DNA from 4 places in the Serratia sp. UGAL515B_01 genome. Region 2 is predicted to be linked to each of the others. Evidence: predicted binding sites of a transcription regulator. Region 2 holds the regulator's gene; each other region holds the start of a gene.
What was found. Region 2 encodes CRP, which controls carbon source genes, mostly activating them, when cyclic AMP is high. Its sites were predicted from a motif close to ATGTGANNNNNNTCACAT; they were not measured.
Positions count from the first base shown of each region.

Region 1: yrbN (protein YrbN) is a predicted target of CRP. The motif match lies at 1,861-1,878, and genes of this name have one in related genera.
Region 3: OK023_RS17775 (PTS mannitol transporter subunit IICBA) is a predicted target of CRP. The motif match lies at 3,291-3,308, and genes of this name have one in related genera.
Region 4: aaeR (HTH-type transcriptional activator AaeR) is a predicted target of CRP. The motif match lies at 2,581-2,598, and genes of this name have one in related genera.

Region 1 covers NZ_CP109901.1:152,916-158,313, forward strand. Annotated here, with positions in the region: gene pnp (polyribonucleotide nucleotidyltransferase) at 1-634, shown strand, start outside; gene nlpI (lipoprotein NlpI) at 759-1,643, shown strand; gene yrbN (protein YrbN) at 1,891-1,965, shown strand; gene OK023_RS01010 (DEAD/DEAH family ATP-dependent RNA helicase) at 1,955-3,874, shown strand; partial or broken gene yedE (selenium metabolism membrane protein YedE/FdhT) at 4,334-5,398, shown strand, end outside.
Region 2 covers NZ_CP109901.1:3,574,828-3,580,225, forward strand. Annotated here, with positions in the region: gene OK023_RS16205 (MFS transporter) at 1-476, opposite strand, end outside; gene OK023_RS16210 (LysR substrate-binding domain-containing protein) at 667-1,575, shown strand; gene OK023_RS16215 (OsmC family protein) at 1,578-1,985, opposite strand; gene crp (cAMP-activated global transcriptional regulator CRP) at 2,365-2,997, shown strand; gene OK023_RS16225 (YccS/YhfK family putative transporter) at 3,056-5,131, shown strand; gene OK023_RS16230 (aspartate aminotransferase family protein) at 5,200-5,398, opposite strand, start outside.
Region 3 covers NZ_CP109901.1:3,940,065-3,945,462, reverse strand. Annotated here, with positions in the region: gene OK023_RS17780 (mannitol-1-phosphate 5-dehydrogenase) at 1-1,063, opposite strand, end outside; gene OK023_RS17775 (PTS mannitol transporter subunit IICBA) at 1,126-3,042, opposite strand; gene OK023_RS17770 (DUF3053 domain-containing protein) at 3,563-4,282, opposite strand; gene glyS (glycine--tRNA ligase subunit beta) at 4,540-5,398, opposite strand, start outside.
Region 4 covers NZ_CP109901.1:3,420,645-3,426,042, forward strand. Annotated here, with positions in the region: gene aaeB (p-hydroxybenzoic acid efflux pump subunit AaeB) at 1-769, opposite strand, end outside; gene aaeA (p-hydroxybenzoic acid efflux pump subunit AaeA) at 769-1,704, opposite strand; gene aaeX (p-hydroxybenzoic acid efflux pump operon protein AaeX) at 1,712-1,915, opposite strand; gene aaeR (HTH-type transcriptional activator AaeR) at 2,616-3,527, shown strand; gene OK023_RS15430 (acetamidase/formamidase family protein) at 4,101-5,003, shown strand; gene OK023_RS15435 (hypothetical protein) at 5,159-5,398, shown strand, end outside.

The DNA.
Region 1 (5,398 bases), 790 kb from region 2:
AGTAGCGGGTAGCCGCGAAGGTATTACCGCCCTGCAGATGGACATAAAAATTGAAGGTATCACTCGTGAGATCATGCAGGTCGCACTGAATCAGGCCAAAGGTGCTCGTTTGCACATTCTGAGCGTGATGGAGCAGGCAATTAGCATACCGCGTGGCGATATCTCCGAGTTTGCTCCGCGTATTCATACCATTAAGATCAATCCAGACAAGATCAAAGATGTTATCGGCAAAGGTGGTTCCGTGATCCGTGCATTGACCGAAGAAACGGGTACTACTATTGAAATTGAAGATGATGGTACGGTGAAAATCGCTGCTACTGATGGTGATAAAGCGAAATATGCCATTCGCCGTATAGAAGAGATCACCGCCGAGATTGAAGTTGGCCGAGTGTATCAGGGTAAAGTTACCCGTATCGTTGATTTTGGTGCGTTCGTAGCTATCGGCGGCGGTAAAGAAGGTCTGGTGCATATTTCTCAAATTGCGGACAAGCGTGTTGAGAAAGTGACCGATTATCTGCAAATGGGGCAGGATGTACCGGTTAAGGTACTGGAAGTTGATCGTCAGGGCCGCGTGCGTCTTAGCATCAAAGAAGCAACGGCGCCAGAGACTGCTCCTTTACCAGAAGCAGAGTAACTATATCAGCAGTTTCACAGCCCTTGAGTAGGCAGGGGCTGTTCTTACATAGCGGGTAGGATACTCGTGTATTCACAAGCGGAGGACAGGACGGTCATCCAATGTTTGTCTTCGGGAGTGGGAAATGAAGCCTTTCTTGCGCTGGTGTTACGTTGCGACAGCACTATTGCTGGCAGGATGCAGCAACCAGGATTGGCGTAAAGACGACGTTCTTGCTATTCCGCTGCAGCCAACGCTGCAGCAGGAAGTGATCTTGGCGCGTATGGAACAAATACTTGCCAGCCGGGCACTGACGGACGATGAGCGTGCGCAGCTTTTATATGAACGCGGTGTGTTGTATGATATACTCGGACTGCGTGCACTAGCGCGCAATGATTTTTCGCAAGCGTTGGCGATACGTCCTGATATGCCAGAGGTTTTCAACTACTTAGGCATTTATTTAACGCAGGCAGGCAATTTTGATGCTGCCTATGAAGCGTTTGATTCGGTACTAGAACTTGATCCAACTTACAACTACGCGCGTTTAAACCGGGGCATCGCACTTTATTATGGCGGCCGCTTCTTGTTGGCGCAGGATGATCTGCAGGCGTTTTATCAAGACGACCCAAACGATCCCTTCCGTTCTTTATGGCTTTATCTAGCGGAAAGAGAAATCGATCCCGATAAGGCAACCGTAGCGCTACAGCAGCGTTATGAAAAAGCGGACAGAGGGGAATGGGGATGGAATATTGTCGAATTCTACCTGAGCAAAATTAGCGAAAAAACGCTGATGGAAAAGCTCAAGGCAGATGCAACGGATAACACTTCGCTCGCTGAGCATCTCAGTGAAACTGACTTCTATTTAGGTAAGCATTACCTAAGTCTGGGGGACAAGAACACCGCTTCGGCGCTGTTCAAACTGACGGTGGCTAACAACGTTCATAATTTTGTTGAGCACCGCTATGCATTGTTGGAATTGGCGCTGTTAGGCCAAGAACAAGACGACCTATCGGAATCGGACCAGCAATAGCTGACGGACACTATACCCAATAGATTTCGGGTTGCGGCAAGGTGGATAATCGAACGGATCCCCGGGAACTTAGTTGACTAAGTGACGAGGAGCAGCGAGAGCAGCCAACGCAGCGGCAACGTGAAAAATGAAGGGTAATCAGCCTGATATACCTTGGTTGTTTAACCAAAGTAATCGCCTTAGCGGGCGATGGCTTTTTTGTCTGTTTTATAATCCAATTTGAGCCGGTTCACACTTTTCAATGAAAATGACTGAAAATTTTCTCGACGAGTTATGTAGACTGGCTGCCATTATTAATGAGGCACGTGTACATGACTACTGAGTTTGAAACCTCTTTTGCTGACCTGGGGCTATCTGCTCCGATCATTTCTGCTCTGACCGATCTGGGCTATGAAAAACCATCACCAATCCAGGCTGAGTGTATTCCTCACCTGTTGAATGGCCGCGACGTGCTTGGCATGGCGCAGACAGGAAGTGGCAAGACCGCAGCGTTTTCGCTGCCTTTGTTGCACAATCTTGATGCAACTCTTAAAGCACCACAAATTCTAGTGCTGGCACCTACCCGTGAACTGGCGGTTCAGGTGGCTGAAGCTATGACCGATTTCTCCAAACATATGCACGGTGTTAACGTAGTGGCACTGTACGGTGGCCAGCGTTACGACGTGCAACTGCGAGCACTGCGTCAAGGCCCACAAATTGTAGTCGGTACTCCGGGCCGTCTGTTAGATCACCTGAAACGTGGCACGTTGAATCTCTCTGGTTTGAAAGGCTTGGTGCTGGACGAAGCTGACGAAATGCTGCGTATGGGCTTTATTGAAGATGTAGAAACCATCATGGCGGAGATCCCGGCAGAGCATCAGACCGCATTGTTCTCTGCAACCATGCCGGAAGCGATTCGCCGTATTACCCGTCGCTTTATGAAAGAGCCACAGGAAGTCCGTATTCAGTCTAGTATCACGACTCGTCCAGATATCAGCCAGAGCTACTGGACTGTGCATGGGATGCGTAAAAACGAAGCTTTGGTGCGTTTCCTGGAGTCTGAAGACTTTGATGCAGCGATCATCTTCGTGCGTACCAAGAATGCGACCCTTGAAGTGGCCGAAGCGTTGGAGCGCAGTGGCTACAATAGCGCAGCACTGAATGGTGACATGAACCAGGCCCTGCGTGAGCAAACACTAGAACGTCTGAAGGATGGCCGTCTGGATATTCTGATCGCCACCGATGTTGCAGCTCGTGGTCTGGACGTTGAGCGTATCAGCCTGGTTGTAAACTATGATATTCCTATGGATTCAGAGTCTTACGTTCACCGTATCGGCCGTACTGGTCGTGCTGGTCGTGCTGGCCGTGCGCTGTTGTTCGTTGAGAATCGTGAACGTCGCCTGCTGCGTAACATTGAACGCACCATGAAACTGACTATTCCCGAAGTTGAACTGCCAAATGCAGCACTGTTGGGTGAACGTCGCCTGGCCAAGTTTGCTGCTAAAGTACAGCAACAGCTGGAAAGCAGCGATCTGGATATGTATCGTGCACTACTGGCTAAGCTGCAACCCGCAGAAGAGCTGGATATGGAAACGCTGGCAGCAGCATTGTTGAAAATGGCTCAGGGTGAACGCCCTCTGATATTGCCACCAGATCCAGTATTCAAGCCGCGTCAACGACGTGAGTTCAACGAACGAGACGATCGTGGCAGTGATCGTCGTCGCGATCCACGTCCAGATGGCCGTGAGGGTGGGGATCGTCCACGCCGTGAGCGTCGTGACGTGGGTGAAATGCAGTTGTATCGCATTGAAGTGGGCCGTGATGATGGTGTCGAAGTTCGCCATATTGTTGGTGCAATTGCTAACGAAGGTGATATCAGCAGCCGCTATATTGGTAACATTAAGCTCTTTGCCTCTCACTCGACTATCGAATTACCGAAAGGTATGCCGGGTGAGATCCTGAATCACTTCACGCGTACTCGTATTCTGAACAAGCCGATGAACATGCAACTACTCGGTGACGCACAACCAAATGAACGTCGTGAACGTCGTGAAGGTAACGGTGGTGAGCGTCGTGGTGGAGCACGCCCATTTAGCGGTGAACGCCGTGAAGGGGCCGGTGCTCCACGTCGTTCTTTCGGTGAGCGCCGTGAAGGTGGTAACGCGGGTGGTGAACGCCGTACCGCCAAACCAGCAGCTCGTCGTGACGATGCCGCGCCAGCTACGGCCCGCCGTCGTTTCGGTGATGCATAATTGCTGATATGGCCGCTTAGGCTTCATCAATACAAAAACCGGCCTGTGGACTAATGTTGATCGTTTAAGGATTAACTGCCGATCCAGTCGCTGGTGTAAAAAGGGTCCATGTTCACACATGGGCCCTTTTTTAATGGAACTTTCACTGGCGTTATGCGCGCCAGGCGTGTTTTAGAGCCTTGCTGACCTAAAGCCAAGGTTTTACTCTTACTGATATAGGGCGATGTTGTTTAAATCATCATTTAATCAATTGGTTAAAGGTTTTAACTGCTGGATAGTCACTTTAAGTGGCATAGGCATATGTCTAGCCTTAAGTCTGGTTTTTTTATACCTTAAATCGAGGCAAACTCCGTTAACAGGCGTATTATCTGACAGTTTAATTTACGGACTATGAGTGCAGGGGATGCCATGAGCTGGCAGCAATTCAAATCTCAATACTTGGTGCGCTTTTGGGCACCTATGCCCGCGGTGATCGCCACTGGGATACTTTCTACTTACTATTTCGGTATGACAGGCACCTTCTGGGCTGTGACGGGGGAATTTACCCGCTGGGGTGGGCACGTATTGCAATGGTTTGGCTTTCACCCTGAACAGTGGGGGTACTTTAAGGTGATAGGTCTCCAGGGGACACCGTTGGAGCGTATAGATGGACGAATGATTATCGGTATGTTTGCTGGCTGTATTGCCGCTGCATTATGGGCTAACAATATAAAACTTCGCATGCCGCAACACCGCATTCGTATTGTACAGGCATTATTGGGGGGATTATTGCCGGTTTCGGGGCGCGTTTAGCTATGGGATGCAACTTGGCAGCCTTCTTTACCGGTATTCCACAGTTTTCCCTGCATGCCTGGTTCTTTGCGCTGGCGACTGCGATAGGTTCTTACTTCGGTGCCAAATTTACTCTGCTGCCAATATTCCGTATTCCTCTAAAGCTGCAAAAAGTTAACGCAGCTTCGCCATTAACGCAAAAACTTGATCAGGCACGCCGTCGCTTCCGATTGGGAATGATGATTTTTTGCCTTGCGATTGCCTGGTCGCTGTGGACGCTGTTTGATGCACCCACAATGGGTATTGCCATGCTGTTTGGCATAGGCTTCGGTTTGCTGATAGAACGGGCGCAGATCTGCTTTACCTCGGCATTTCGTGATTTGTGGATCACTGGCCGTACCCACATGGCCAAGGCGATTATTCTTGGCATGGCGGTGAGCGCCATCGGTATCTTCAGCTATGTACAGCTAGGGGTCGAACCGAAGATTATGTGGGCTGGGCCAAACGCTGTACTGGGTGGCTTGCTGTTCGGTTTCGGCATTGTGCTTGCCGGTGGTTGTGAAACTGGTTGGATGTACCGCGCGGTTGAAGGGCAGATCCATTACTGGTGGGTCGGTTTGGGCAATATTATCGGCGCTACACTGCTGGCTTATTATTGGGATGCTCTGTCGCCTGTGCTTGCCACCCGTTACGACAAGATCAACCTGTTGGATACCTTCGGGCCAATCGGCGGACTGCTGGTAACCTATCTAC
Region 2 (5,398 bases):
CCGATATGATCAAGGCAATAAACCGCCACTAGCGGCCCGACAGTCATCGCCAGCCCGGCGGAGGAAAGTAGAATGGATTGCGCGAACGTACGCTGTTCAAGCGAGAAACTCGCCACCACAGCTTTAGCGCACGAGCAGGGATAGCCGGAGTGGCCTATACCGGAAAGGAAACGAAACGTTACCAGTAGCCCCAAGCCGAATCCCAAGATGCCGAAGCACAGCGCAAATCCGCCGAGCAATAGTAATGAGCTACACAGTACTTTCTTGAATCCAAAACGGTCATTGAGCCAACCAGCCGGTATCTGGAACAATGAGTAGGCCAAGAAGAACATACCGGTAATATACCCCAACTGTTCAGCCTGCAAATTGAACTCACGTTCGATAGGCAACAGCGCGAACCCCATTACGGTTTTATCAATGTAAACTACGACATAACCCACAAACAGCAAAAAAATCATTAGTGAACGATTTTTCATCGCTGATATTCCTTTAAGTTATCGCTAAGGTCCCACATCATGGCGGGCTTATGTTGATAGTGTGATCGACATCACTTATAACTTTAAATAACAATCACTTATATCAATCCCGTGGAATCTATAGGCTTTTTATTAACTGCATAAGATACAATTTTTTAATTGATGATGACTTTTGCTGATAGGGGTAGAAATGGGGTATTTACCAAAGTTGCAGCAACTGAAGGTTTTCCAGCAAGTGATCCGCAGCGGTAGTATTCGCGCTGCGGCGCGCACGCTTGGGCAATCTCAACCGGCAGTCAGTCGCACTATCCGCGAATTGGAGCAAGTGTTAGAAACCCAGTTAATCATTAGAAGTAACCAAGGGATGACATTGACCGAAACAGGCCGCACCTTCTCTCTACGGATGCAGTTGATTCTGGAAGAACTGCAGCGTGCCGCCGATGAGATAAAACAGTTGAACCAGCATTCACAGGGCAGCGTTGCTGTTGGATGCTCTTCTTTGCTGGCACTCACGGTACTCCCGGCACTGGTAGAGGAATTTAAACAACCGTTTCCACAGGCCAATCTGCTCATCCGTGAAGCCCAGATTTCTACATTGCTACCAGCATTACGTGAGGGGCGGCTGGATTTTGCCGTCGGCACTTTCAGCGCTGAACTCCCGTTGCAGGATTTAGTGCGCGAACCGCTATTCAACGCTTCATTTTGCATTATTGCACGCCAAGGACACCCCCTGATGCAGGCGACATCAATGGATGAACTCCGTGAAGCAAAACTCGTATTACCGGAAACCGACATGGGGTATTACCAACAACTACAATCGATACTCGGCACTTTCTACCAACAGTTGCCCCATACGCCTATACGTACAGATTCAGTGGCATGCGGGCTGAATATGGTCTTGGAAGCGGGCTATCTGGCGATAGTCGCTCGAGCAATGGCGACACCGCTCTATTTACAGCACCGACTGGTGACATTACCTATCGACAATCTGCCGCAAGCACAGTATTGCGTGCTGTACTCGCAAAAATCGCCGCTAACCATTACGGCGCGGCAATTTCTGGATTTATTACGCGTTCACTGCCAGCGCTATCGATGGTAGGCTCAGGCAATTTCACAGATTTCAAAAGTATGGGTAACGCTAGCGGCTTTGTTCAGCATCAGCGCTACAGAGCAGTATTTCTCTGCGGAAAGATTAACCGCTCGTTCAACAATATTATCGGTCAGCCCGTTACCGGTCACAATAAAGTGCAGGTTGATATGGGTAAACAGACGAGGAGCTTCTTCACGACGTTCTGAGGTCAGTTTTACCTCACAATTAACAATATCGTTACGGCCTTTTTGGAGAATTGACACCACATCAATGGCACTGCACGCCCCAACGGACATTAACACCATCTCCATTGGGCTTGGTGCTTTATCCCCCGCGTTACCATCCATCAACACCTGATGACCAGAAGCTGACTCCCCCAAAAAAGTCAGCCCCTCAACCCATTTCACTCTTGCCTGCATTTTGTACTCTCCGGTTAACTTCTGAAAACAAAGTAAGCTTTCGCATAGAAACTGACAACGGAACCTGATGCTAGTCATGCTGAAGCGAGACAATACAAGACACTCGCCTCACTCTGTGCTACAAACAAAGTCGCAATAACTCTTTCCAGGTGTTCGATTTTCAGGGAACTGCCAAAGGAAAGGTTCCTATATTGGTATGTTAACAGAATGTAGCTTGCAGCACTCCGCGCAAGTCAATATGCTAGAACACAAGCATATTTCTATAACATGCCTCAAACCTGTTGATAGCCACTAATAAAAAACCAGGCTATAGGCACGTTTACAGGGAACTCTGACCCCTGTGATACAAGGCAGCGATAACAACAGAGGATAACAGCGAATGGTTCTCGGCAAACCGCAAACAGACCCGACTCTTGAATGGTTCCTGTCTCATTGCCATATCCACAAATATCCATCAAAGAGTACGCTGATTCACCAAGGTGAAAAGGCCGAAACGCTTTACTACATCGTAAAAGGCTCCGTCGCGGTGCTGATTAAAGATGAAGAAGGCAAAGAGATGATTCTGTCTTACCTTAACCAAGGGGATTTCATCGGCGAGCTAGGATTATTTGAAGAAGGCCAAGAGCGTAGTGCTTGGGTAAGAGCAAAAACGGCTTGTGAAGTAGCTGAAATTTCTTACAAAAAATTCCGCCAACTGATCCAGGTTAATCCGGATATTCTGATGCGTCTTTCCGCACAGATGGCAAGCCGTCTACAAGTCACCTCAGAGAAAGTGGGTAACCTCGCTTTCCTTGACGTCACTGGGCGCATCGCGCAAACATTGTTGAATCTGGCAAAACAACCCGATGCCATGACTCATCCTGATGGTATGCAGATCAAGATCACCCGCCAAGAAATTGGCCAAATCGTCGGTTGCTCGCGTGAAACCGTCGGTCGTATTCTGAAAATGCTCGAAGATCAAAACCTGATTTCCGCTCACGGCAAAACCATTGTCGTATACGGCACTCGTTAATCCTTGAAAACACGGCGCAGGAACATGCGTCGTGTCTCTACCTGCAGAATGGCAAACCATGTGGCGTCGCCTGATTTATCACCCTGAAGTCAATTATGCGCTGCGGCAAACGCTGGTACTTTGCCTGCCAGTGGCTTTTGGTTTGCTGATTGGAAACCTGCAATTGGGGTTGCTGTTCTCTCTGGTTCCCGCCTGTTGCAACATCGCCGGGCTGGATACTCCCCACAAACGCTTTTTCAAGCGTCTAGTCGTTGGCGGCCTATTGTTCGCCTTCAGTAGTTTATTGCTGCAACAGACTCTGCTGTGGCATGTTCCGTTACCCTTGCTAATGTTGGGGATGGCATTGTTATTTGGCGTCAGTGGTGAAATCAGTCCACTGCACGCCCGTTTGTTGCCCGCAGCAATGGTCGCGGCCATTTTCTCACTCAGCACGGCAGGCAGCGTCCCTATATGGCATAACCCCTTGCTATATATCGTAGGCACAGCGTGGTACGGGTTATTTACCTGGTTCTGGTTCAAGCTATGGAAAGAACAACCGATGCGTGAATCTCTGAGCCAACTTTTTACGCAGTTAGCCGATTATTTTGAAGCGAAATACTCATTGCTGACTCAACACATCGATCCGGAAACCGCCCTTCCCCCTTTATTAAAACGCCAACAACAAGTGATGGATCTCATCAACCTGTTGTACCAACAACTCAATTTCTTGCCCCATGCCAGCAACCTTGAGCAAAAGCGTTTAGAAAACATATTTCAGGTCGCGCTCGATCTGCAGGAACACATTACCGTCAGCCTGCATCAGCCAGAAGAGGTACAAAAACTGGTGGAGCAGAGTCAGGCCGAAGCGATTATCCGCCGCAACGCGCAAGTTATCGCAACGCGCCTGCGCGAAGTGGCCGACGATATTCTTTATCATCGCCGCTCACAGCGTTTTGCTATGAAAAACGAGTTGGCCGCATTAGAAAAAGTGGCTACACAGCATGCCGATAATCCGGTTGGCCAATTCTGCTATTACCACTTCAGCCGGATCGCACGTCTGCTACGAACCCAGCGCCCACTCTATCGCCGTAACATTATGATCAATCAGTCGCGATTACCCTTCTGGCCCGCGGTGGTGGGCTATCTTTCGCTAAAATCCAATGCGTTGCGTAACGCTGCCCGGTTGGGGGTTATACTCGCCGTCGGCTGCAATCTGGGGATGATATTCAACCTGCCCAAACCTTATTGGATTTTGCTGACCATTATGCTGGTCAGCCAGAACGGTTACAACGCGACAAGGGTGAGGATCCAGCACCGTGCGCTTGGTACTGTGATTGGATTAGTGATTGCCTCAGGGTTGCTGCAGTTGCAACTGCCAGAGCTGGCAACGCTCTGCGTTATGCTGGCAATCACTCTCGCGGCCTATCTGGTTTTGCGTAAAAACTACGGGTTGGCAGTGATAGGCTTTACCATCACCGCCGTCTACACGTTGCAAATATTGGCTCTCAACGGCACCGATTTCCTGATACCCCGGCTAATAGATACGCTTATCGGCTGCGTACTGGTATTTGGCGGAACGATCTGGCTGTGGCCACAATGGCAAAGTGGACTACTGCGTAAAAACGCGCATCAGGCGCTGGAATATGACCAGACAGCATTACGCATGTTATTGGAAGAACAGGAACCCAACCCCATCAAATTAGCCTATACGCGGATGCAGGTTAATCAGGCTCACAACACCCTATTCACCTCTCTCAATCAGGCCATGCAGGAACCCGGGTTTAAATCAGATTATCTGACAGATATGCGGTTATGGATCACACACAACCAGTTTATTGTCGAACATCTGAATGCAATGACCATTCTGGCACGCGAGCACTATATGCTGACGCCAAAACTGGCGGAAGAATATCTGCAAAGCTGTGAGATTGCGCTGCAAAGCTGCCAACAGCGCTTGGAGTATGACGGGCCGAATATCAGCAACAGCATCATGCAGTTACCTGCCCTGCACCCGGATATGCCAATAACCGAAATGGAGCGCCACCTGCGGCGCATTCTTTCACATCTTGGCGTAATGCATACCATTTCTTCACTGGCGTGGCGCCAACGCCCACACCATGGGATTTGGCTTAAGCGCAAACTGCGTGACAGCTGATCTACTCGTCAGACTTCAAGCCGCCTAGGTATTCTTGGCCCGTCCATGAGCCTGAGCACGCAGAAAGATTAGGCGTGAATCACATCCTGCACGGCCAGTTCAAACAGTGCCATACCCTCTTCAATATCTTTCAACTCTACCACCAGCGAAGGAGCAAAGCGGATCACATTTGGCCCGGCGTTAAGGATCATCAAACCACGCGCGGCGGCGGCGGTCAGGAAATCACGTGCTTTACCATGATATTCCGCTTTTAACTCTGCACCAATA
Region 3 (5,398 bases), 370 kb from region 2:
TTGGCCCTTGTTTTTCCAGCAGTTCCCCCCACTCTTTCGCCTGTGGGTCCTGTTCACTGCGGTAACACATGGCTGCGGCAATCCCCTGTACCAGGTTGGCATGCGGCAAATTATATTCCAGCGTTCCCAGCAGCGGTTTGATCAAACGATCGCCAGCACCCAATTTACGCAACGGCTGGCGGCCAACGCGTTCCACATCATCATGCAGATACGGGTTTTCAAAACGGGTGAGGATTTTATTAATGTAGGCGGCATGTTTATCTGCCTCAAAGCCATAACGTTTGATCAAGACCGCGCCGCTTTCTTCCATTGCCCCCTTCACTACGCTACGGATCGCTGGATCAAGAATGGCATCGCGGATGGTCAGCAGGTTAGCACGTTGACCCAAATAGGCTGTTATGGCATGACCAGTATTCAAGGTAAACAGTTTACGCTCCACAAAGGCCATCAGGTTGTCGGTCAGCTCCATCCCAGGGATAACTGGCGGCTCACCCTTGAATTGCGTCTGGTCAACAATCCATTCACTGAAAGTTTCTACCGTCACTTCCAGCGGGTCGTTACTGCCTGCCTCTGCTGGCGGCACGATACGGTCCACTGCGGAATCGACAAAACCAATATGTTGCTCAACCCACGTTTGCTCATCCTGCGGCAAAGCGTCGAATATATGCTGTTTAAACTGACTGGTACCACGAACCATATTTTCACAAGCAATAATATTTAGCGGCTGGGTATTACCTTGCTGATGACGCTTGATTAAACCTTTAGCAATCGTCCCTGCAATCTTACCGAGTATTTGCGGACCCACAGCCGTCGTGACAATATCAGCTTCAGCAATCAAGGAGACGGCTTCTTCACTACCACTGTTGACAGCACTGACATTATTGACATGTTCAATACGCGCCTGCTCACCCACTACATGCACTTGGTAGCTTTTGCGTTGATTCAATGCATCCAGCACAGTCTGATTAACGTCAGCAAAAGTCAGTTCGGCATGTGCATCAGCAAGCAACTTGCCAATAAAACCTCGGCCAATATTTCCGGCTCCGAAATGTAATGCTTTCATATTCCTACCTTTATTAATGTCGAAGGGTGCAGCAAGCTGCACCCTTTAAAATGATCCTGTTATCAGGCTTTCTTGCCGCCAAGCAACTCCAACACTTCTTGCACACTTGTGGTATGCGCCAGCCGTTCGATGACGGTCTCATCATCCAACGCATTGGTCAGGCTAGTGATCACCTGGATATGTTCGTTATTGCGCGCCGCAATGCCTATAACCAAACGCGCAATTTCGTCATTATCTTCACCGAAACGGACACCTTTAGGGTACTGACAGAACACCACGCCGGTGCGCAATACACGATCTTTGGCTTCAATAGTTCCGTGTGGTACGGCAATCGACTCACCCAGATAAGTGGATACCAGCTTCTCACGTTCCAACATCGCTGGAACATACTCGGGTTCAACATATCCGCCCTTCACCAATTGCTCACCGGCAAAACGGATAGCGTCTTCTTTGTTGCCTGCTCGCAGATTGAGGAACACATTGCCTTCACCCAGTTTGAACAAGTTCTGTTCGCTGTCTTCAAAGCTATCGTCCAGCGTAGCAATCACCTTCTGTTCGATTTCGGTGGGTTTGTTAGCGGCAACCAAGCGTGCCGTCAAATCATTGTACAACTGGCTATCCAGGAAATTGGTCAGTGAAATGTGTTGGGCCTGAGGCGCATGGCGCATAGCACGTTCGGTCAGATCACGGTGGGTAATCACCAAATCCACATCTTCCGGCAGGTTATTGATTGCGCTGTTGGTTACAGAGATATTCTTCAACCCCGCATCAGCCACTTTTTTACGCAATACACCGGCACCCATCGCGCTAGAACCCATACCCGCATCACAAGCCACGATGATTTTACGCACAGTGTTCAGATCGCCGTCTGCCATTGTGTTAGACGCTTTGCCACCTTTAGCCTGGGCTTTCATTTCCTGGATACGGCGCGTTGCCTCTTCCAAATCGTCTTCCTCTTTCACTTTCGAGGTTTTCAGCAACAGAGCGGAAACCAGGAAAGAAACCAGGAAAGCGGCGAAAATTGCCGTCACGTTAGCGAAGTAGGCACCTTTTGGCGTCATTGCCAGCACAGCGAGAATAGAACCCGGAGAAGCAGGAGAGACCAGGCCACCATTCAGTACGGTCAGGGTGAATACACCGGTCATACCGCCCAGAATGACAGCAAGGATCAAGCGAGGGTTCATCAGCACGTATGGGAAATAAATTTCATGGATCCCACCCAGGAAGTGGATGATCGCTGCACCGCCTGCGGACTGTTTGGCACTGCCACGGCCAAAGAACATATAGGCCATCAGCACACCCATACCAGGGCCCGGGTTGGCTTCGATCAGGAAGAAGATCGATTTACCCGCTTCGGTGGCTTGCTGGATACCCAACGGCGAGAAGATACCGTGGTTAATGGCATTGTTCAGGAACAGGATTTTCGCTGGTTCAACGAAGATAGAAGTCAGTGGCAGCAGGTTGTTGACCACCATGATATGCACGCCGGCTGCCAAGCCCTTGGATATCGCTTCTACCAATGGGCCAATACCCAGAAAGGCGAGGATCGCCAGCAGCATACCGATAATACCGGCGGAGAAGTTGTTGACCAACATCTCAAAGCCACTCTTGATCTTGCCATCAACCCAGCGGTCGAAGTGTTTGATCGCCCAGCCACCGAGTGGGCCAGCAATCATGGCACCAAGGAACATCGGCATATCCGCACCGACGATCACTCCCATGGTAGTAATAGCACCAACAACGCCGCCGCGCTCGCCGCCCACCAACTTACCGCCAGTAAAACCAATCAGCAGAGGTAGCAGATAGGTGATCATTGGGCCGACGAGTTTGGCTAACGTCTCGTTTGGCAACCAGCCTGTGGGAATGAATAACGCGGTAATAATACCCCAGGCGATAAATGCGCCAATATTGGGCATTACCATATTACTGAGGAAGCGGCCAAAGTTTTGCACTTTAACCTTAATATCTGGTGAAAACATAAAACACACCCCTATTGTTACGCGCTTACAATAAGAGCGCGTGATAATTGTTGTAACTTTCCAGCCATGTTGTGCTGTTTGCGAAATGGACTCTACCACGCTCTTTTTACTACGCGAACCGCATAGATTTATTGTGATCTACATCACTAAAATGCACCCAGAAACCGGCCATTTATAGTGATTTAGATCACAAATAATGAGTATAACAAAGCAAAAGTTAGGGAAGGTTTGTAACTCCCCTCAAATAAATGTGATTAAAATCACACTTTATTACCCTGTCTTTCTTTTTAAATTGTGATTTAAGTCACAATTTATTTCACTCCCGATTAGCGGACTATTGCTCAGAGATGAGATCTCCTCTGCGAGCACCTACGGCACAGGCAACTCACCATGGTATGAATGAATAAAAAGACTTAATAGGCTCTAAGAGAAGTGATAATTGATTGAAGTGTAGTAGAAGTACGGTAGGAAAGAGGGATTAAGGTATGCGGAGCAGCAAATTGCCCACATACCTTTACCGTTATTGCATTACCGCCAGCACTGTCTTCTGTGCATTCAGCAGGTTCTGTTGTTTAGCCACCAAGCTGGACATCATAGTGTTGTACTGCGTTGCTTGTTGCTGGGTACGGAACTGCACACCACCATTATTGAAACTCACCTGATTACCCTGAGCCTTCAGGAAATCGCCTACCTGTACCAGTTCCTGTACAAAATCAGCAGTCGTTGGGATCGCTGGCATCAGCGCATTGGTCGGGGCGGTGACTATCTTGTCATATGCCTTGCTGTACACGGCTTTCAGATCGCCTGGCTGTTTCAACGCCGCACGTGAATTATCCGCCTGTGACTTCGCCAACTGGATCTGCTGGCCTAACAGGTTCAATCCCTCTATCGATTGTTGCAAGGAATCACGTTTAGTCATGTAGTCTCGCGCGGTGTGGATCTCGTTAATCTGCTCCAATGCGTGCGTTAGGCTAGCCTCCACGGATTTCGATAACTGCTGGGAAAAACCCACCAAGATGGCATAATCCCCCGTATAAGTGCCGAACTTCTGTTTCTGATCTTCGCTTAGCGTCGGGATATGTACGCCGCTGCGCATCACCGTATTCTGTAAGTAATCTACGAAAGCCTTGCGTTGTTCTGGTTCTTTATCACCGCAGGCGGTCAGTTGCATTACCACCAACAATGCGAGTACCGGCGCCAACCAACGCGTGAAAACTCTGTTGCGGATCTCAAACGCCATATGACAAACTCCTGTTATATAATTGCTTTTTTCAGGCTCCATGCCTTGTGCTGCACTCCATGCGGCCATTAGGCTGTGTCCCTTAACGGTACGCTGGCGTACCGTTAAGGGACACAGCCTAGAATAGATCAACTGAATGTGATGCGATACGCGATTTCACATTCAATCCCAAGATAGCTGTGTATTTCCTAACCAGGAACTGGATACCATCAGATACGAAAAAGCGCCCGCAGGCGCTTTCTCTAACTCTCTCACTATCACTGCAAAACGGAAATATCCGCTACCTGCAGGAACAGTTCACGCAGCTTACTCAACAGCGTCAGACGGTTAACACGCACCGCGTCATCCTCTGCCATCACCATCACGCTGTCGAAGAATGCATCGACGGTCTCACGCAGTGCAGCCAATTCAACCAGAGCTTCTTGATAACGACCTTCTGCAAACAACGGTTGAAGCTTATCGCGCAACACCACCAGATGCGTCGCCAATTTCAACTCGGCAGGTTCTTTCAACACCGAGGCATGAACCTGTTCCAACAGCGTATCGTTAGACTTGGCCAGAATGTTGGAAACACGTTTGTTGGCCGCTGCCAGCGCAGCTGCTTCTTCCAACGTACGGAAGTGAGTTACCGCTTTTACCCGTGCGTCGAAGTCTGCCGGTCTGGTTGGACGACGTGCCAATACGGCCTGGATAGTATCCACCGCGTGGCCTTCTTCTTGATACCAAGCACGGAAACGCCCCAGCATAAAATCAACAACGTCATCTACTGCGTTGCTATTGGTCAACTTGCTGCCATAAAGGCGCACGGCCTCTTCGGCCAGCGTTTGCAGATCCAACGGCAGATTTTTCTCAACGAGAATACGCAGAACGCCCAGTGCAGCGCGGCGCAGGGCAAACGGATCTTTATCGCCTTTCGGGTGTTGCCCAATGCCGAATATCCCGGCCAGCGTATCCATTTTGTCGGCGATCGCCAGTGAACAGGCTACCAGCGATTGTGGCAGTTCATCACCCGCAAAACGCGGCTGATACTGCTCGTTCAACGCCACAGCAACATCCTCAGACTCACCATCGTGGCGGGCATAGTGCATGCCCATCACACCCTGGGTGTCGGTGAAC
Region 4 (5,398 bases), 150 kb from region 2:
AAGTTTCACAAGCCTGGGTAATCAGTGAAAGAGAGAGCGTATGCAATGCCAGCATACGGCTGCTAACTCGCTGCCAACGTGAAGATTCAAGCATCAGATTGCTGCGCATACCATTCAGCGCAGTGGTGCTTTTCACTAAATCTCCCCAGGTGCGATCAATATCATCTTTTTCCGCGTTGCTGATACACTTCTGCATCAGTTTGTATTGCTTGACCAACAATTCATCCACTATGCGATCGATATCTTGCTTGATTGAACGGGGAGAAAACAGCAGGTCAGCCAATACCGCACTGGCAATACCGAGCACAATCTCACTACAGCGTTCTATGGCAAATTGCGGTGCCGCAAGCAACGTGTTGGGAGACGATGCCGACGTCACAATGATAATCAGCGCCGTATAGCCCGCTAAACCCCAAGCGTAAGAGTTTTCGATCTTTACCAACGAGGAAATCCAGGTACAGACCCCCAACCAGATACAACAGAGCATCAGCATCACTACCGGTGTTCGTGCACACATAACAATAACCAGTAAACCGACAAAACAGCCTACAAACGTACCGAGAATACGCAGCCAAGCACGATAACGGATAGCACCTGAAAACGGTTCGCCTCCGGCAGCAAAAGCGGGGCCGGCAACCACAATAGCCGCGGTCACTACTGACCAACGCGGGGTTTCCAGGTGAAGGTGAAAACCGACAAACAGTGCGAAAACAATCGCAAAACTAAGCTTGAAGGCGAACCTCAGGCGGATAAAGGTTGGGTTTTTCATTAACCGAACTCACGTAACCGATGCATTAGTTTGCTAAACGGTGAACCGCTGGCGGCATTGCGATCATTATTACCGGTGATAACCACGGTCGCCGTGGTGCCCGCTGGGTAGGGGTGTTGCTGGTCCAGCTCGTCCAGAATGATTTTTACTGGCACACGCTGCGCCAAACGCACCCATTCCAGATTGCTGTCGATGGATGCCAACCCCTTATTATTAACGGAGCTACTGTTGTTATTCACCGCTGCGGCCAGGCTGTCGACGGTACCGTACATGATGCGGTTGCTACCCAGGGGGGTGATCTCCACTCGGTCACCCTTCTTCACCCCACTAAGTTTGGTTTCTTCCATATAGGCGGTGATATAGAAGGTGTTTTTCTTCACCAATGCCACCACAGTGGAACCCCGGTTGATAAATTCCCCCGCATGAACATTCAGGTTGGTCACCCAGCCATCCGCAGGTGCGCGAACCGTGGTGCGTTCTAGATCAAGTTTGGCTAAATCACGGACAGCAATCGCTTTCGCTAACTGTTGCTCTACGGTTTGCAGCACGTTACTGGACTGGTCGATCTCCTCCTGAGACATTGCTTTTATCCCAAGATGTACACGGCGTCCCGCCTCACGCTGTTTCTCTGCTACTAATGCCTGGTAATAGGAGACATCCGCGTTAGCCTCCGCTAATGCCTGCTGATAGCGTGTAGGGTCGATCACAAACAAGATCTGTCCCTTTTTCACCAGTTGGTTGTCCGTGACCGGTACATCTTGCAGCAGGCCGCTGACGTCCGAGGCGATCGCTACAATATCGGCGCTAAATTTGGCATCACGAGTCCACGGCGACTCGGTATAAAACACCCAAGCCTTGAATACAGCCATAGCCGCCAGCAAGACCAGGATCAACGTGATCGCAATTCGGATTATTTTCAATGAAAAAGTTTTCACGGTGACCTCAGACAAAAAGAGATGAAACCAGATAAAACAAACAGCAATACAGCGCGGTATTGAACAACGCCGGATGCCAGACAAAATCGTAAATACCGGTGGGTTGCAGCAGGCGGCGTATAATAAAAAACAGTGCCAGCGACACCAATAACTCAAAAAATACCGGTGGGAAAGACATCCCAAAGATGACCATGACCGGAAGCAAACTCATCGTTTTTTCCTTAATTCTTTACTGCACCGGGACAGCGCCCTTTTTATCTCACATTTTGTTTACATTATAACGAACAGAGGGCCAAACGTTATCACACAGCCTAGGTTGCGTTCCTTAAACTGACCAAGGTACCTTCTCCCCCCAAAGTCCGCCTTCAGGGTACATGGCCCAGCGCTAAAGTGATAAGAGTGGGTCGGCGTTCGCTTCCTAACCGCACAAAAAACAGGCTTTTGGAGCACGAGCCGAAAAGCCGGGGCCATTTTAAGCACTTTTCCATGTTTCTCGCCGCTTTTTCGCCCCACTAAACCGCGAAGCTGCACTTTGCCCCGCGCTAAAATAACCGCTCATAACGTTCACATACCGTTTTGGAGGACAGCCTATTATCTGGGTTTCGAACCGGAAAAAGAGGTAAACTCTGAACATACGGTCGTAAAAGGGAATACATAGGTTATCGTTGGGAACGTTAGGTCAACGGCAGTATGCGTGACATCGTTGCCCTTAGCGTTTATCCCTCCCTTTCAAATACAGAGGGATGGCTACCTTACTCTGTCAGTCCGTGGGCACCACCTCTTTCTGGACTACAGCAAACAACGCCGTGACGCGAAAGGCGAAGGATACGCCCGGCAGCATTATATTAGCCTGCTTACTATAAACTCATCTACAATTTGTGATCTAAATCACTTTTAAGCCAGAGTGAATAATGGAAAGACTAAAGAGGATGTCTGTGTTTGCCAAAGTTATCGAAGGTGGTTCATTTACTGCAGCAGCACGCCAACTCAACATGAGCGTTTCTTCCATCAGCCAGACAGTGGCCAAACTGGAAAATGACCTGCAGGTGAAACTCCTTAACCGCAGCACACGTAGCATCGGCCTGACCGAGGCAGGTAAAATCTATTACCAGGGCTGCCGACGCATGTTGCAAGAAGCCACTGAAGTTCATGAGCAACTATACGCACTGAACAACACACCAATCGGTACGCTGCGTATCGGCAGCTCCTCTACCATGGCGCAGAATGTGCTAGCAACAATGGCTGTTGAAATGCTGCAAGAACATCCGGGTCTGACGGTAAATCTCGTGACAGGTGTTCCGGCACCAGACCTGATTGCGGACGGATTGGACCTCGTTATCCGTACTGGCACATTGCAGGATTCTAGCCTGTTTTCCAAACGCCTAGGATCAATGCCGATGGTGGTCTGTGCCGCCAAGCGCTACCTTGCTTTGCACGGTACGCCACAAAAACCCAGCGATATGGCAAATTCTTCCTGGTTGGAATATAGCGTAAGGCCAGACAGTGAGTTTGAGTTGATGACGCCAGAAGGTATCACCACGCATATTTCCCCGCAGGGACGCTTTGTAACTAATGACTCTCAGACTCTGATCCACTTGCTGAAGGCCGGTGCCGGAATTGCCCATACGCCGTTAATGTGGGTGATTGAAGAAATAAAACGAGGAGAAATAGAGATCCTGTTCACGCACTACTACTCTGAACCACGCCCAATCTACGCCCTCTACACCAAAAAGGATAAGCTGCCGCTGAAGGTTCAGGTGTGTATTAACTACCTGATAGAATACTTCAAACGTGTGGCGGAAGTTTATCAAGGTTACCGCTAGTGCCTAAATAGCAGAGCGTAATGGTGCTACAGGTGGGGGTGATCCGTTGAGTGCCTAGATGCGCGATACCAGCCACCAGGGAAGAGTTCACGGCGTGTAGGCGTTCCTTATCATTCCCACCAGCCGGAAGCGTTATGTGTAGGCGGTGTCCCTTAACTGTCCGTGGTGCCGTCGCAGCCCCAAAAGCCCATTATCAAGGCAGAAGGTGAAGGGCTGAGTACGGTCGTCTGTTCAAGCCCGACAACACAGAGAATTGTCTTTGGGGCGTGACATAACGTAAGTGTTTTCTTTCCGTTGATGTTAGTTCTCTGCTCAGCTGTATTATCCTTCATCAACTGGGTAGTTGTGCGGGGAATGAACGAGCAACTGGACGTAAAAACCATACCATAACTAATTTCAAGAATATCCTGCCAGCATAACGCAAACACTTTTCTGACAAGGCTTTCCTTCGCTTGCTTCTACCCCGAAGAGTGTGATTAATTAATTCGACAAGGAGACCTGCACTGGCTCGTCAAATTGCAATCACCCACCAATAACAAGATCTCAGCACAACATTTAATGACAGGAACCGCCATGGAAAGAATTACCCGCACGCATGTGGTTTATGCCATGTCGAGTGATAATGCCCCTGTGGCCAGCGTTGCCAGTGGCAGCGACGTTTGTTTTGAAACCTGCGACTGCTTTGAAGACCAGATCGCCTCTGAACAAGCCGTATTTACTGAGCTGAATTGGAACAAAATCAATCCAGCGACCGGCCCAGTGTACGTGCAGGATGCCATTCCCGGCGACGTGTTACGGGTAGAAATCAAGCGTATTACACCCCGCTGCAATCAGGCAGTTATGGTTACCGCACCAGGTCTTGGTGTAATAGGCGATGAATTACAACAGCCGCAGATCCGTACCGTACCTCTGGAAGATGGCTTCGCATTACTGCCTGGCGGTATTCGTTGGCCATTAAAACCGATGATCGGTGTCATCGGGGTTGCGCCCGCCGGGATAGCGGTCCCCTGCGGTACACCAGATGCCCACGGCGGCAATATGGATTGTAAAATTATCACCGAAGGCAGCACGCTATGGTTACCGGTTAACGTGCCCGGTGCATTGTTTGCTCTTGGCGATCTCCATGCTGCAATGGGCGATGGCGAGGTCTCCGTATGCGGGTTGGAGATCCCTGGCGAAGTGGTAGTAAAACTGACCGTAGTAAAAAACCGAGCACTACCTACCCCAATGATCAGCACCGAAGACACCTTGTACACACTGGCCTCCGCCAAAACACTGGATGAAGCCGCCAAACTGGCCACACGCAATATGGCGCACTTTGTAGCGGATTACAGCCATGTTTCGCTGGCCGATGCCATTAATCTGATGAGCATTACTGGCGATCTGCAAATCTGCCAAGTGGTCGATCCGCTGAAAACCTGCCGCTTCGCGCTACCTCGTAGCGTTGCTGCACAGTTAAACATTCAGTTGGACTAAAGGCCAAAAGAGGGGTCAAGTATTCAATGTGTTGCTCCGCAATAAAAATAGCACCCATGCTCTATGTTCTCTTCAGGTATTCAGGCTGGTTTTAAACACCCTTTTGTATACGCCAGACTATGTAGCAATACACTCATTGAATACATGACCAAAAGATGTCTGTAGAACAATTTGGTTATAAGCAGGAACTGCATCGCACGCTGATGCTGAAAGATCTGGTGATTTACAGCATGACCTTTAATGGTGCCAATCGCCCTCTTTGGCGCATTCGGCTATATGTGGGAAAGTGCCCAAGGCACGGTGGCATCGATAACCTAAGCCGTTTAGTGAATTTCGGTGCGTTGATAGGCTTCCTGATCCTGCATTTGTCGGTAATTAAACGTTATTCGTCAGAA